One region of the Kineococcus gurbantunggutensis genome, then DNA from elsewhere that is predicted to be linked to it. Evidence: riboswitches for the same ligand, from Rfam matches in the RefSeq annotation. Region 1 holds a riboswitch; each other region holds the start of a gene.
The links. A riboswitch is a leader RNA that binds a small molecule or an ion and turns the genes downstream of it on or off. The one in region 1 is predicted to bind S-adenosylmethionine.
Positions count from the first base shown of each region.

Region 2: it holds a riboswitch for S-adenosylmethionine, as region 1 does, so the genes downstream of both, ACRYR7_RS04065 (MetQ/NlpA family ABC transporter substrate-binding protein) here and ACRYR7_RS17055 (sulfurtransferase) in region 1, are expected to answer to the same signal.
Region 3: it holds a riboswitch for S-adenosylmethionine, as region 1 does, so the genes downstream of both, ACRYR7_RS07075 (class I SAM-dependent methyltransferase) here and ACRYR7_RS17055 (sulfurtransferase) in region 1, are expected to answer to the same signal.

Region 1 covers NZ_JBJLSG010000099.1:13,507-18,166, forward strand. The annotation lists gene cobA (uroporphyrinogen-III C-methyltransferase) at 1-588, shown strand, start outside; gene ACRYR7_RS17050 (hypothetical protein) at 566-709, opposite strand; gene ACRYR7_RS17055 (sulfurtransferase) at 860-1,768, opposite strand; SAM riboswitch class I at 2,035-2,128, opposite strand; gene ACRYR7_RS17060 (immune inhibitor A domain-containing protein) at 2,340-4,660, shown strand, end outside.
Region 2 covers NZ_JBJLSG010000013.1:43,600-48,259, forward strand. The annotation lists gene ACRYR7_RS04055 (ABC transporter substrate-binding protein) at 1-981, opposite strand, end outside; gene ACRYR7_RS04060 (FecCD family ABC transporter permease) at 1,030-2,088, opposite strand; SAM riboswitch class IV at 2,334-2,443, shown strand; gene ACRYR7_RS04065 (MetQ/NlpA family ABC transporter substrate-binding protein) at 2,665-3,618, shown strand; gene ACRYR7_RS04070 (methionine ABC transporter ATP-binding protein) at 3,620-4,651, shown strand.
Region 3 covers NZ_JBJLSG010000025.1:37,447-42,106, reverse strand. The annotation lists gene ACRYR7_RS07090 (NtaA/DmoA family FMN-dependent monooxygenase) at 1-980, shown strand, start outside; gene ACRYR7_RS07085 (DUF1684 domain-containing protein) at 977-1,813, shown strand; gene sufU (Fe-S cluster assembly sulfur transfer protein SufU) at 1,825-2,325, shown strand; SAM riboswitch class I at 2,377-2,463, shown strand; gene ACRYR7_RS07075 (class I SAM-dependent methyltransferase) at 2,473-3,312, shown strand; gene ACRYR7_RS07070 (FAD/NAD(P)-binding protein) at 3,248-4,660, opposite strand, start outside.

The DNA of each region.
Region 1 (4,660 bases):
GTCGACGTCGGCAAGGCGGCGGGGAACCACCCGGTGCCGCAGGAGGAGATCAACCGCGTCCTGGTCGAGGCGGCCCTGGCCGGGCGCACCGTGGTGCGCCTGAAGGGCGGGGACCCCTACGTCCTGGGCCGCGGCGGCGAGGAGGTCCTGGCCTGCCGCGAGGCCGGCGTGGAGGTGGAGGTGGTGCCCGGCGTCACCAGCGCGTTCGCGGTGCCTGCCGCCGCCGGCATCCCCGTCACCCACCGCGGCGCGGCGCGCTGCGTCACGGTGCTGTCCGGGCACGAGGACCTCGCCGGTGACGACCTGGAGGCGCTGGCGCGCCTGGACGGCACCCTCGTCGTCCTCATGGGCGTCTCGGCGCTGGAGCGGCTCAGCGCCGCGCTGGTGGCCGCCGGCCGCGACCCGGGCACCCCGGTGGCGGTCGTCGAGGACGGCTGGTCGCCGCGGCAGCGCACCACCACCGCGCCCCTGGGCGAGATCGCGGCGGTGGCCCGGGCCGCGGGGGTGCGCCCCCCGGCCGTCGTCGTGGTCGGCGAGGTCATCGAGGCGCTGGGCGCGCGGGGCGTCAGCGCCGCCGCAGGCGCCTGAGCAGCCGGCGCGCGAACCGCAGCGCCGCCGGGCCGCGCGAGCCGGCGGGTCCCCGCGGCGCGCGCGGGCGGACCTCCAGGACGTCCAGCACGTCGAACGCGTGCTCGTCGGGGCTGGCCACGGGCACCTCCTCGTGTCACCGGTCCCCCGCGCGGGGTCCTCGGCACCTCGGGCACTTCGGGCACCTCGGCACCGCAGGACCCCCGGGAGGACGCTGCCGGGGACGCGCGCGGGGGCCGCGGCACCGGCCGCGGCCCCCGCGCGCGGGACGTCAGCGGGTGCCCGGCTCCGTGCCGACGACGATGGGCGCGCGCACCGCGTTGCCCCACTCGGTCCAGGAGCCGTCGTAGTTGCGCACGTTCTCCAGGCCCAGCAGGTGCGTCAGCACGAACCAGGTGTGGCTGGAGCGCTCGCCGATGCGGCAGTAGGTGATCGTCTCCGTGGTCGGCGTCAGGCCGGCGCCGCCGAAGTAGATCTCCTCCAGCGCCGCGCGGTCCTTGAACGTGCCGTCCTCGTCGGCCGCCTTGGCCCACGGCACGCTGGCCGCGCCGGCGATGTGCCCGCCGCGCAGCGTGCCCTCCTGCGGGTAGTCGGGCATGTGGGTGCGCTCGCCGCTGTACTCCGGCGCCGAGCGCACGTCCACCAGGCCGCCGCGGTGCTCGCGCACGTCGGGGGCGAAGGCGCGCACGCGGCTGTCGTCGCGCTCGACCACCGGGTACTCGGTGCGCTCGCGCGCCGGCTCCTCGGTGGTCAGCTCGCGGCCCTCGGCCACCCACTTGGCGCGCCCGCCGTCGAGCAGGCGCACGTCCTCGTGGCCGAACAGCGTGAACACCCACAGGGCGTACGCGGCCCACCAGTTGCTCTTGTCGCCGTACAGCACGACCGTGTCCTCGCGGCGGATGCCCTTGCGCGAGAGCAGGTCGGCGAACCCGGCGCCGTCGACGTAGTCGCGGGTGACCGGGTCGTTGAGCTCGGTGTGCCAGTCGACCTTCACCGAGCCGGGGATGTGGCCGGTGTCCCACAGCAGGACGTCCTCGTCGCTCTCCACGACGACCAGGCCCTCGCGGCCGAGGTTCTCCGCGAGCCAGGCCGTGCTCACCAGCTTCTCGGGGTGGGCGTACTCGGCGAACTTCGCGTCGGTGGTGTCGGCGGGCGCCGCGGCGGACGTGCTCGTGGACATGCGGGTTCTCTCCAGGTGCGTGCGTGAGGGGTGCCCGGCGCGGGGACGGCCGGGGTTTCGGGCGGGGAGGGTGCGCCAGACGGGCCCCGGTCGGGGGCTCGGCGGGTGCACCGGCGGGCGGGGCGCGCCCCGGGTCCGCGGGGCGCGCCCCGCGGTCGGGAACGGGTTCCGCGGGTCGTCAGCGACAGGCGGCGGAACCGCAGCGGCACAGGTCGACGTGCCGGCGCGAGTGCAGCTCGGTGGTGCGGTCCTGCGTCATGCCGTGCCCTCCATCGGTCCTGGCGGAAGCACCCACGCCCTGCGGGAGGGGGGTTGCTGCGGCGTCGTCGAGCCAGGTCTCTCGGCCGCTCTCGATGGTCGTGGGGACACCGTGCCCGGCGCAGGGGCGCCGTGTCAACCGGCTCACCCGCGCGGCGGCCGGGCTCGTTCGGCGGGGCACTCTGTTAACTCCCTGTTGCGTGTCTTGACGAACCATGTGGGTGACATAAAGTCGAACCCGGCCGCCCGACACCGTCGCCGGAGACCCTCCGGCACGCGGGCGCCAGCCCCCTCGATCCCAGGAGCACGTGCGTTGAGAAGAACCCTCTGCGCCGTCGTGGGCGCCGCGCTCGTCGCGGCCACCCCGGCGGTCGCCTCCGCAGCACCCCCCGCAGCACCCAGCACCGCTCCCCCGGCGGCGGCGCCCGCCCCCGCGGCCCCGGCGGGCACCGGTTCGGGGGCCGCCCCCGGGACCGAGGCGCCCGGCCGCGCCCACGACCTGCCCAACCCGCTCGCCGACAAGCAGCGCGCCCTGCGCCAGGCCGGCCTGGAGAAGGTCCTGCGCGGGAAGGCCACCGCGCGCGGGGACGGGAAGGTCGTCGAGGTCGCCAAGGGGCAGTTCGTCGAGCTCGCCCGCGAGGACACCGACCAGATCTTCACCGTGCTCGGCGAGTTCAGCGACCTGCCGCACAACCGCATCCCCGCGCCGGACCGCTCGGTGGACAACACCACCATCTGGACGAAGGACTTCTCCCGGCCGTACTACGAGGACCTGCTCTTCTCGCAGGCCGAGGGCGACGTGTCGATGGCCAACTACTACGACGAGGTCTCCTCCGGCCGCTACACCGTCGAGGGCGCCGTCACCGACTGGGTGCGCCTGCCCGGCACGGGCGCCTCCTACGGCGACAACGCCCTGGGCGACCGGGCGGCGTGGACGTTCGTCAACGACTCCCTCAACGGCTGGTACGCCCAGCAGGTCGCCGCCGGCAGGTCGGCCGCGCAGATCGACCAGGAGCTCTCCCGCTTCGACCAGTGGGACCGCTACGACTTCGACGGCGACGGCGACTTCGACGAGCCCGACGGCTACATCGACCACTTCCAGGCCGTGCACGCCGGCGAGGGCGAGGAGGTCGGCGGCGGCACCCTGGGCCAGGCCGCGATCTGGTCGCACCGCTGGTACAACCAGAGCACCCGCGTCGGCGCCGGCGGCCCCTCCGTGGGCGGCACGACCAACCCGCTCGGCGGCACCCGCATCGGGGGGTCGAAGTACTGGGTGGGCGACTACACCGTCGAGCCGGAGAACGGCGGCGTCGGCGTCTTCGCCCACGAGTTCGGCCACGACCTGGGCCTGCCCGACCTGTACGACACCTCCGGCAACTCCGGCGGCGCGGAGAACTCCACCGCGTTCTGGTCGCTGATGTCCTCCGGCTCCTACGGCAGCAGCGGCCGCCCCGAGGACGGGATCGGCACCGAGCCCATGCACATGGGCGCCTGGGAGAAGCTGCAGCTGGGCTGGCTGAACCACGAGACCGTCGCGCCCGGCGCCAAGGTGAGCACCAAGCTCGGCCCGGCGGAGGCGAACACCAAGCAGGCCCAGGCGCTCGTGGTGAACCTGCCCGACAAGAAGGTCACCACCACGATCGGCACCCCGTTCGAGGGCGCGGACTTCTGGTACTCCGGCGCCGGCGACGACCTGGACAACACCATGCTCGCGCCGCTGCCCGCCGGGGCGAGCACGCTGCGCGCCAAGGTGAAGTACCAGATCGAGCAGGACTGGGACTACGCCTACGCCGTCTACACCACCGACGGCGGCAGGACCTTCACGCCGCTGGCGACGAACCGCTCCACCACCACCGACCCCAACGGCCAGAACTTCGGCCAGGGCGTCACCGGCACCACCGGTGGCCAGTGGGTGGACCTGAGCGCCTCCCTGGCGGGCGTGCCCGCCGGGGCGCTGGTCGGCTTCCGCTACTGGACCGACGGCGCGGCCACGGAGCCGGGCCTGCAGGTGGACGCCGTCTCCTTCGGCTCCACCCCGGTGACGAGCTGGACGCTGAAGGGCTTCACCTCGACCACGGGCAGCACCACGCGCTCGTACTTCAACGCCTACATCGCCGAGTACCGCCAGTACCGCGGCTACGACGCCAGCCTGGCCACCGGCCCGTACAACTACGGCGACCGCTCCCGCCCGGACTGGGCCGAGCGCTACGCGTACCAGGACGGCCTGCTGGTGACCTACTGGAACTCCCAGTACGCCGACAACAACGTCGGCGCGCACCCCGGCGGCGGGCTCGTCCTGCCCGTCGACGCCCACCCGGGCCTGCTGTACGAGCCCACCGACGACGAGGGCACCGACCGCGGCAACGGCGAGAGCTGGCGCCCGCGGGTGCAGTCGTACGACTCCACCTTCGGGCGGCAGGCCACCGACCGCATCACCCTGCACGACCCGGACACCGGCAGGGCCGGCACCTACGGCGGCCTGCCCGCCGTGCCGGTCTTCGACGACACCAAGGACTGGTACGTCGCGCCGGGCGAGCAGCCCGACGCCGACGGCTGGTCCGGCGTCGAGGTGCCGAAGACCGGCACGAGGATCACGGTCGTGAGCACCAGCGCTCAGGACTCGTTCATGCAGGT
Region 2 (4,660 bases), on a different contig from region 1:
CGCCAGCGGCGTGGCCGGCTCGGTGAAGTTGAACAGCTGCACCAGCACCTCGCCCTCGCGCACGGCCGTCAGGCCCCCGGCGCCGGGCAGGCCCGTCACGGCCTCGAGCACCGGTCCCGGCTCGCCGTCGCCGTGCAGCAGCACGAGCACGTCCGGGTCGCGCGCCAGCAGCTCCTCGCGGGTGACCTCGAAGACGCGGTCGGCCACGTCGGCGAACGCGTTGACCAGCCCCGCCGCCTCCAGCTGCGGCGCGGCGGTGCTGCCCGCGCCGTAGGCGTAGGTGACGCCCCCGCCGACGGTGGGGTACAGCACCGCCGCGGTGCGCCGCGGCGCGCCGGCGGCCCGGGCCGCGGCCACCCGCTCGCGCACCGCCTCCACGCGCGCGCGCAGCCCGTCGGCGACCTCGCGGGCGCGCTCCTCGCGGTCGAAGACGCGCCCGTACAGCTCGACCTGCGCGTAGACCTCCTCGAACCCGGACGCCGGCTCGCCGGTGCGGCACAGCGCCGGCTCCTCCAGCAGCGGCACGCCGGAGGCGGCCAGCACCGCGCGGTCCAGGCCGTCGACCTCGCCGAGCACGAGGTCGGGGCGCTGGGCCAGCACCGTCTCGCGGGAGATGCGCAGGTGCCCGGCGGTGTCGGTGCGGTCGGTCAGCAGGGGCACCGCGTCCAGCTCCGCCCGCGCGGCCGCGTCGTAGTAGCCCGCCGGGTACTGCCCGGCGCGCGCCACCGCGCTGCCCAGCACGCCCAGGGCGTGCAGGGCGGGCACGGCGGCGCTCTTGAGCAGCACCACGCGCCCGGGCGGGGAGGCCACCTGCACGCGCTGGCCGCAGTTGACGACCTCCACGCGCCCGGCGCCCGGGGCCGCGTCCCGCTCGCCCCCCTCACCGCCGGCGCCGCACCCGGCGGTCAGCAGCGCGCAGGCGGCCAGGGCGCCGGCGCGGGTGCGCAGGGCGGTGCGGTGGTGGCGGTCGCTGCGGGGCACGGGTCTCCTCGGAGGGGTCGCGGGGTCGTCGCGGGGTCGTCGCGGGGTTCACGCGGCGGTGCGGGTGGTGCGCACCAGCCACAGCAGGAAGGGGCAGCCGACCAGCGCGGTGACGATGCCCACGGGCAGCTCCTGCGGCGCCAGCGCGGTGCGCGCCAGCAGGTCCGCGGCCACCAGGAACGCCGCGCCCAGGGCGGCCGCGGCGGGCACGCACCAGCGGTGCGCGCCGCCGACCAGGCGCCGCGCCACGTGCGGCACGACCAGGCCGACGAAGCCGATGGCCCCGCAGGCGGCCACCAGCACCCCCACGCACAGCGCCACCACGGCCAGCAGCGCCGTGCGGAACGCCGCCGGGGACACCCCCAGCGCGCGGGAGGTCTCGTCGCCCAGCGCCAGGGCGTCCAGCCGCGGCCCCCACGCCGTCAGCAGCACCGCGGTGGCGGCCACGACGACGAGCACCACCGCCAGCGGCGCGCCCCACGCCGCCAGCCCGAGCGAGCCCAGCAGCCAGAACACCACCGAGCGCGCGCCCTCGGCGGAGCCGGAGGCGAAGACTAGGAAGCTGGTGGCCGCGTGCAGGGCGTGGCCGACGGCGACGCCGGACAGCAGCAGCCGCGCGGAGGTGAGCGGGCCGGCGGAGCGGGCGACGGCGTGGACGAGCACGGCGGCGGCCAGCGCGCCGGCGAAGGCGCTGCCGGGCAGGGCGTGCGCGCCCCACCCGGCGCCGGCGCCGAAGAGGAGGGCGGCCGCGGCGCCCGTGGAGGCCCCCGAGGTCACGCCGAGGAGCTGGGGGTCGGCCAGCGGGTTGCGCACCATCGCCTGCATCGCCGTGCCGCACACCGCCAGGCCCGCGCCGGCGGCCAGGCCGAGCAGCACCCGCGGCAGGCGCACCTGCCACACCACCGCGTCGGCGACCGCGCCGGCGGCGGGGCCGGCGACGGCGGGGGCAGGCAGCCCGAGCAGGTGGTGCCCGGCGATGCGCAGCACGTCGCCGGGCGGCACGGCGGCCGCGCCCGCCGCGGCGCCCAGCACGGCCGCCGCCGCGGCCAGCGCCACCAGCAGCACCAGCACCGCGGCGCGGCGGCGGGCCCGCGCGCGCCGGCCCAGCGGGTCGGCCGGGCGCGCGGCGCGGCCGGGGGCGGCGGGCCCGGGCGGGCCGGGCGGACCGGGCGGACCGGGACGGGGCGGGGCGCCGGCTGACGGCACGGGACCTCCTGCGGGCGCGGGGACGGGAGCGGGCGGGCCGCACCGACCGCTTGTTGCAACCTACTCGCAACAGCGCCGGTGGCGCCGCCGCGCCCGCCCCCGGGGCGTTTTGACGCCCCCCGCGCGGCCCTCGTACGATTCGCGGCGGCATCGAGCGTCAGCGACAAGCCCTGGCTAGCTGACCGGCAACCCTCGTCCGCGGTGGGGTGCTCCAGGTGAAAGCCCGGCGGGACGGAGCGTCCCGCAAGCGTGTGGCCGTGCGGCACCCCCGGTGCCCGCGGCCTTCCCGAGCAGGAGGCAAGCCGTCGTGAGCCCGCGCGCCGCGTCCCCGTCGTGTCCCCGGGGCGGCACCGCCACCGTCGCCGGCTGACCGCCCCCCACCCCGCGCGCGCCCCCGCGGCGCCGCCCCCTCGACCCCCGCCGCGGACCCCCGGTCCGCCGGCGCACCCACCGAGCACGACCCACGAGGAGCCCGCGTTGTCCAGCACCACGCCGCCCGCCCTGCCCGAGAAGCCCGGGCGCAGCAAGCTGCCGATCGTCATCGGCCTCGCGATCGTCGCGATCGTGGCGATCGTCGTCACCCTCGTCGTGCGGGGCACCGGCGACGACACCGCCACCACCGCCGCCGGCGGTGGCGAGGTGCGGACCGTGCGCATCGGCGTCACCGACCAGGCCGAGCCGTACTGGAAGACCTACGTCGACAAGGCGCGCTCCGAGCTGGGCGTCGAGGTGCAGCTGGTCAACTTCTCCGACTACAGCCTGCCGAACCCGGCGCTGAAGCAGGGCGAGGTCGACCTGAACCAGTTCCAGCACGTGCAGTACCTGGCGAACTACAACGTCGAGGCCGGCGACGACCTGCAGCCCATCGGCGCCACCGCCGTCTACCCGCTGCCGCTGTACTCCACCACCGTGGACGAGCCGGGGCAGTTCGCCCCGGGCGCCACGATCGCCATCCCCAACGACGCCATCAACGAGGCCCGCGCGCTGCTGGTGCTGCAGGCCGCCGGCCTGCTCACCCTGGAGGGCGGCGGCAACGCGTTCTCCACCACCGACGACGTGCAGGACGCCAAGGTCGAGGTCACCGCGCTGGACGCCTCGCAGACCGCCAACGCCCTGCAGAGCGGTTCGGCCGCCGGCGCCGTGGTGAACAACAACTACGCCACCAGCGCCGGCCTGTCGCCCGACGACATCGTGTTCCAGGACGACCCCAGCAGCTCCTCCGCGGCGCCCTACGTGAACCTCTTCGTCTCGCGCGCGGAGGACACCGGCGACCAGACGTACCTGGACCTGGCCGCCCTCATCCACGACCCCGCGGTGCAGGCGGAGTTCGTCAAGAGCTACCCGCAGGCCGTGGTGCGCGACACCGACGCCGCCACCCTGCAGCAGGAGCTCACCGACGTCGAGCAGGACGCCCGGGCGGCGCAGGGCTGACGTGGCCGAACCCATCGTCCGCCTCACGGGCGTCAGCAAGCGGTACGAGCGCAGGGGCGGCAAGGCCGTCACCGCCGTCGACGACGTCAGCCTCGACGTGCACGAGGGCGAGGTCCTCGCCGTCATCGGCTACTCCGGGGCCGGCAAGTCGACGGTGGTGCGGCTGATGAACGCGCTGGAGGCGCCGACCTCCGGCACGGTCACCGTCGCCGGGCAGGACCTGACCCGGCTGCCGGAGAAGGAGCTGCGCCGGGCCCGGCAGAAGATCGGCATGATCTTCCAGCAGTTCAACCTGTTCCGCTCCCGAACGGTCGCCGGGAACGTCGCCTACCCCCTGAAGGTGGCCGGCGTGCCGAAGGCGCAGCGCGACGCGCGGGTGGCCGAGCTGCTGGACTTCGTCGGCCTGCTCGAGCGCGCCCACGCCCACCCCGAGCAGCTCTCCGGCGGGCAGAAGCAGCGCGTGGGCATCGCCCGCGCGCTGGCGACGAACCCGCCGCTGCTGCTGGCCGACGAGGCCACCAGCGCGCTGGACCCGGAGACCACCACCGAGGTCCTGTCGCTGCTGCGGCGGGTCAACCGCGAGCTCGGCGTCACGATCGTGGTCATCACCCACGAGATGGACGCGGTGCGGCAGATCGCCGACCGGGTCGCGGTCATGGAGGACGGACGCGTGGTGGAGGTCGGCGACGTCTACGACGTGTTCTCCGCGCCGCGCACGGCGCCGGCGCGGCGGTTCGTGCGCAGCGTCCTGCACGACCGGCCCGAGCCGGACGTGCTGGAGCGGCTGCGCCACCGCCACCCCGGCCGCCTGCTCACCGTGCAGGTCACCGACGAGCCGGACCTGCAGAAGCGCGTGGACCGGGCCTTCAGCGGCGCCGGGGTGCGCACCGAGCTCGTGCACGGCGGGGTCTCGGAGCTGCGCGAGCGGCGCCTGGGCTCGCTGACGTACGAGGCGACCGGGCCCGAGGGGGCCGTGGACGCCGCCCTGGCCGCGCTGCGCGCGGCGGGCGTCGCCGTCGAGGAGGAGGTCTGACGTGGAGGG
Region 3 (4,660 bases), on a different contig from region 1:
CGGACGCGTTCACCGGCGAGAACTTCCGCCGCGGGGGTTTCCTGGCCCGCGAGGACCGCTACGTGCGCGCCGCGGAGTTCGTGGAGGTGGCGCGGCGCTCCTGGGACTCCTGGGCCGAGGACGCCCTGGTCGCCGACCCGGGCAGCGGGGTGTTCGCGCGCTCGGCGGCCGTCGCCCCGGTGCGCTTCCGCGGCCGGCAGTTCGACGTGCGCGCCGACGGCGCCCAGCTGCCGCGCAGCCCGCAGGGCCACCCGGTGCTCCTCCAGGCCGGCGACTCGCCCGAGGGGCGCGAGTTCGGCGCGGCCACCGCCGACGCCATCTTCACCCTGCACGGCACCCTGGAGGCCGGGCGGGAGTTCCGCGCCGACGTCCAGCGCCGGATGGCCGCGCACGGGCGCGCGCCGGGGGACGTCAAGGTGCTGCCCGGCGCCACGTTCGTGCTCGGCGACACCCCGGCCGAGGCGGCCGAGCGGGCCCGCGAGGTGCGCTTCCAGCAGGTCGGCCCCGAGCAGGCGGTGGCGTTCGTGGAGCAGCTGTGGGGCCGGGAGCTGCCCGGCCTGGACCCCGACGGCCCGCTGCCGGCGCAGGACCCCGACCCCGAGGCGGTCGCCACCCGCGGGCGGGTGCAGCACGCCAAGGACCGCGTGGGCACCGCCCGGCGCTGGCGGGAGCTGGCGCGCGCCAACGGCTGGGGCGTGCGCGAGCTCGTCGTGGAGGTCTCCGCGCGCCCGCAGTTCGTCGGCACCCCGCAGCAGGTCGCCGAGGAGGTCGACCTGTTCGTGCAGGCCGACGCCTGCGACGGCTTCATCCTCATCCCCACCCTGACCCCCACCGGCCTGGACGAGTTCGTCGACCGGGTCGTGCCGCTGCTGCAGGAGCGCGGCACCTACCGCACCGGGTACACCGGTGAGACCCTGCGCGACCACCTGGGCCTGCGCCACCCGCACCGCAGCAGCACCGCCACCGAGGAGACCGCGTGAGCACCACGACCACCCCCGCCGACACCGCCGGCACCGCCGGCACCGCCGGCACCGGCGACACCGCCGCCCGCCGCGGCTGGGACGCCTGGCGCGCCCGGCGCACCGAGGTGCTCTCCGACCCGCACGGCTGGCTGAGCCTGACCGCGCTGCACTGGCTGGGCGGCGCCCCCGCCCGCGCCGGCGACCTGCCGGGGCGGTGGTGGAGCGCCGCGGACGGCGTGCACGTGCGCGCGCAGGAGGTCGACGGCCTGCTGCTGGACGGCGCGCCGCTGACCGGCGAGCACGTCCTGCACCCGGTCGACGACGGCGCCGGCGTGACCGTGGTGACGGGGGAGCGGCACGTGGAGGTGCTGCGCCGCAGCGGGAACGCCGGGCTGCGGGTGCGCGACCCGCGCTCGCCGGTGCTGGCGGGGTTCTCCGGGGTGCCGGTGTTCGGCTTCGACGAGCGCTGGGTGCTGCCCGCGCGCCTGGAGGCGGACGAGGACGAGGTGGTCGTCGGGTCGGTCGTGGCCGGGCTGAGCCAGGCGCGCACCGCGGCCGGGCGGGTGACCTTCACCACGCCCGACGGCGTGGAGCGCTCCCTGCTGGCGCTGCGCTCGGGCGAGGGCCTGCAGCTGCTGTTCACCGACCTCACCAGCGGCGTGAGCACCTCCGCCACGGCCCGCTCGCTGACGGTGGCCGCCCCCGGGCCCGACGGCGCCCTGGTGCTGGACCTGAACCGCGCGCAGAACCTGCCGTGCGCGTTCACCGAGCACGCCACCTGCCCGCTGCCCCCGGCCGGCAACCGGCTCGAGGTCGCCGTCGAGGCCGGCGAGCGCGCCCCGCGGGCCTGAGGGGGGCACCGGTGGACCTGCACCGGCAGCTCCTCCTGGAGCACGCCGGGTCCCCGCACGGGGCGGGCCTGCGCACGCCCTTCGCCGTGCAGGTGCACCACGTGAACCCCGTGTGCGGGGACGAGGTGACCCTGCGCGTCGACCTCGCGCCCGGTCCGGGGGGCGACCCCGGTGGCGCCGTGGTGCGCGACGTCTCCTACGAGGCGGAGGGCTGCTCGATCAGCCGCGCCTCCGCCTCCGTGCTGCACGACCTGGTCGTGGGCCGGCCCGTCGCGCAGGTGGAGGACGCGCGGCGGGCGGTGCACCGGATGCTCACCAGCCGCGGGGAGGACCCCGGCGACGAGGACGTGATCGGCGACGGCGTGGCGCTGGCCGGCGCCGCGCGCTACCCGGCGCGCGTGAAGTGCGCGCTGCTGGCCTGGTCGGCGCTGGCCGACGCGCTGCTGCGCGCGCCCGGCCCCGACGCCGACCCCGCTCCCGACCCCGCCCCTGAGGCCGACCGCGCCCCCTGAGGCCCGGCCCGCGGGGCGCCCCGCCCCCGCCGCGCCTGGCGTAGGCTGCCCGGACCATCCAGAGCGACCGAGAGACCTGGCTCGAGGACGTCGCAGCAACCCCCTCGTGGAGGGTGCTCACGCCAGGACCGATGGGGAGGCACCACCGTGAGCACCACCGCGCCCGCCGGGGGCGGACCGACCGAGGCCGAGCGCCGCGAGGCCGCCGCCTGGTCCACCTGGCAGCAGTCCCCGTGGGGCCGCCTGCGCTACCGCGTCGTGGCGGCCCTGCTGCGCGGGGCGCTGGAGGAGCTGGGGCCCGCGCCGCTGCGCGTGCTCGACGCCGGCGGCGGTGACGGCCGCGACGCGCTGCAGCTCGCGCTGGCCGGGCACGCGGTCACCGTCCTGGACACCTCCGCGGACGTGCTGGGCGCGGCCCGCGCCGCCGCCACCGCCGCCGGGGTCGCCGAGCGCCTGCACACCGTCGCCGCCGGCCTGGAGGACCTCAGCGCGCTGGCCGCGCTGACCCGGCACCGCGCCGGCGGCTCGGGCTCCTTCGACGTGGTGCTGTGCCACGACGTGCTCCAGCACCGCGGCAGCACCGCCCAGGTCGCCGCGGACGTGGCCACGCTGACCTCCTCCCTGCGCCCGGGCGGGCTGCTGTCGCTGCTGGCGCCCAACCCGGCCGCGGACGTGCTGACCGCCGCGCTGCGCGAGGGCCCGGCGCAGGCGTGGGTCCTGCTCGACGCCGAGCGCGGCGCGGACCCGGGCACCGGCAGCTCGGTGCTGCGCCTGGAGCCGGACGCGGTCGAGCGGGCCGTCGCCGCGGCCGGCGGCGAGGTCGTCGCGCGCCACGGGGTGCTGACCGTCACCGCGCTGCTGGAGGACGCCGGCCGGGCCGACGAGCGCTCCGTGGCCGACCTGGAGGAGCTGGAGGTCGAGCTCAGCCGGCGCGACGGGTTCCGCCGGACGGCGCGCTACTGGCACCTGCTGGCGCGCCGGCGCTGACCGCCGCCAGCAGCGAGGCGGCCAGCGCGTCGTTGAGCCGGAAGAACCCCGCGTCCAGGCCCGGGCGCGGGAACGCCGGCGCCCACCCGCCGCCGGCCACCCACGGCCCCGCCGCGAACCGGCGCGGGTGCGCGGTGCCGTCGGCGCGCTGCACCCGCCCGTCCTCGTCCACCGCCAGGCGCCCGCCGGTGAACACCTCCCCGCCCTCGTCGCGGAACTCCCGCTCCACCGCCTCGCCGCGCGCGGACAGGTTGCGCAGCAACGGGTCCGCGGCGTCCCGAACGCTGGGGGAGGGCAGCCGGGCGTCGATCAGCACGCGCGCGGCGAGGTGCACCGGCCCGTTGCCGCCCACCGCCGTCCACGCCTGCGCCGCCTCGTCGGGCTGCACGCGCAGGTCCCCGCCGAGGAAGCGCACCACCCCGGCGTCGGCCAGCGCGAGCAGCTGGCGCAGCCGCTGCGGCGGCGGGCCGGAGGCCACGCAGCTGAAGAACCCGTGCCACCAGCCGTCCACCTCCAACGCGGTGGAGCGCGCGTCGAGCAGGCCGCGCGCGGCCAGCGCCGCGACGACGCCGTAGCAGGACAGCAGCGCGCTGAACACCGCCGCGTCGGCGCTGTGCGCGGGGTCGCCGCGGCGGGCGACGTCGGCGGCGACGTGGGCGCGCACCCGCTCGTGCACGCCCCGCGCGGTGGGCGAGGACCACCCGGCCAGCGGCCGGTCCAGGCGCGCCAGGTCCAGGCGGTCGGCGGGGTCGGGCACCGCCTCCTCCACGAGCGCGTCCAGCTCCGCCGAACCCCACGGCGCGGCCGCGAACCGGGCGTCGAACTCCCGCGCGGGCACCCGGGTGCGCTGCGGGTGCCCGGCGAACAGCTCCCCGTAGTGCGCGCCGGCGAGCTCCTTGGCGATCAGCGGCCACACGTCCCGCCGCAGCCGCAGCGGGCCGCCGCGGCGCGCGGCCAGCTCCTCGGCCGCGGCGACGGTGCAGAACCGCGGCAGCGCCGGGCGCCGGGCGAGCTCGTAGGTGATCTTCGAGCGGTAGGGCACCCCGCGCCGGGAGCCGACGTGCAGGACGGGCTCGGCCCCGCTGGGCCGGTAGACCAGCTCCCCGCCGGGGCCCTGCTCGTACCGGCCGCCGCGGCCCTCGGTGAGCAGCACCACCAGGTCCACGAACGCCAGGCCCATCCCGGCCACCACGACGTCCTCGCCGGGGCGCACCGCCACGAGGTCGTCCTCCAGGCCGAGGTCGCCGGTGTAGGCGGGGGCGACGTAGCCCAGCCCGTGCCGGTCGGCGAACGCGGCCAGCTCCCGCTCGCGCGGGCCGGGCAGCACGTCGGGGTGCCCCTGCGCCAG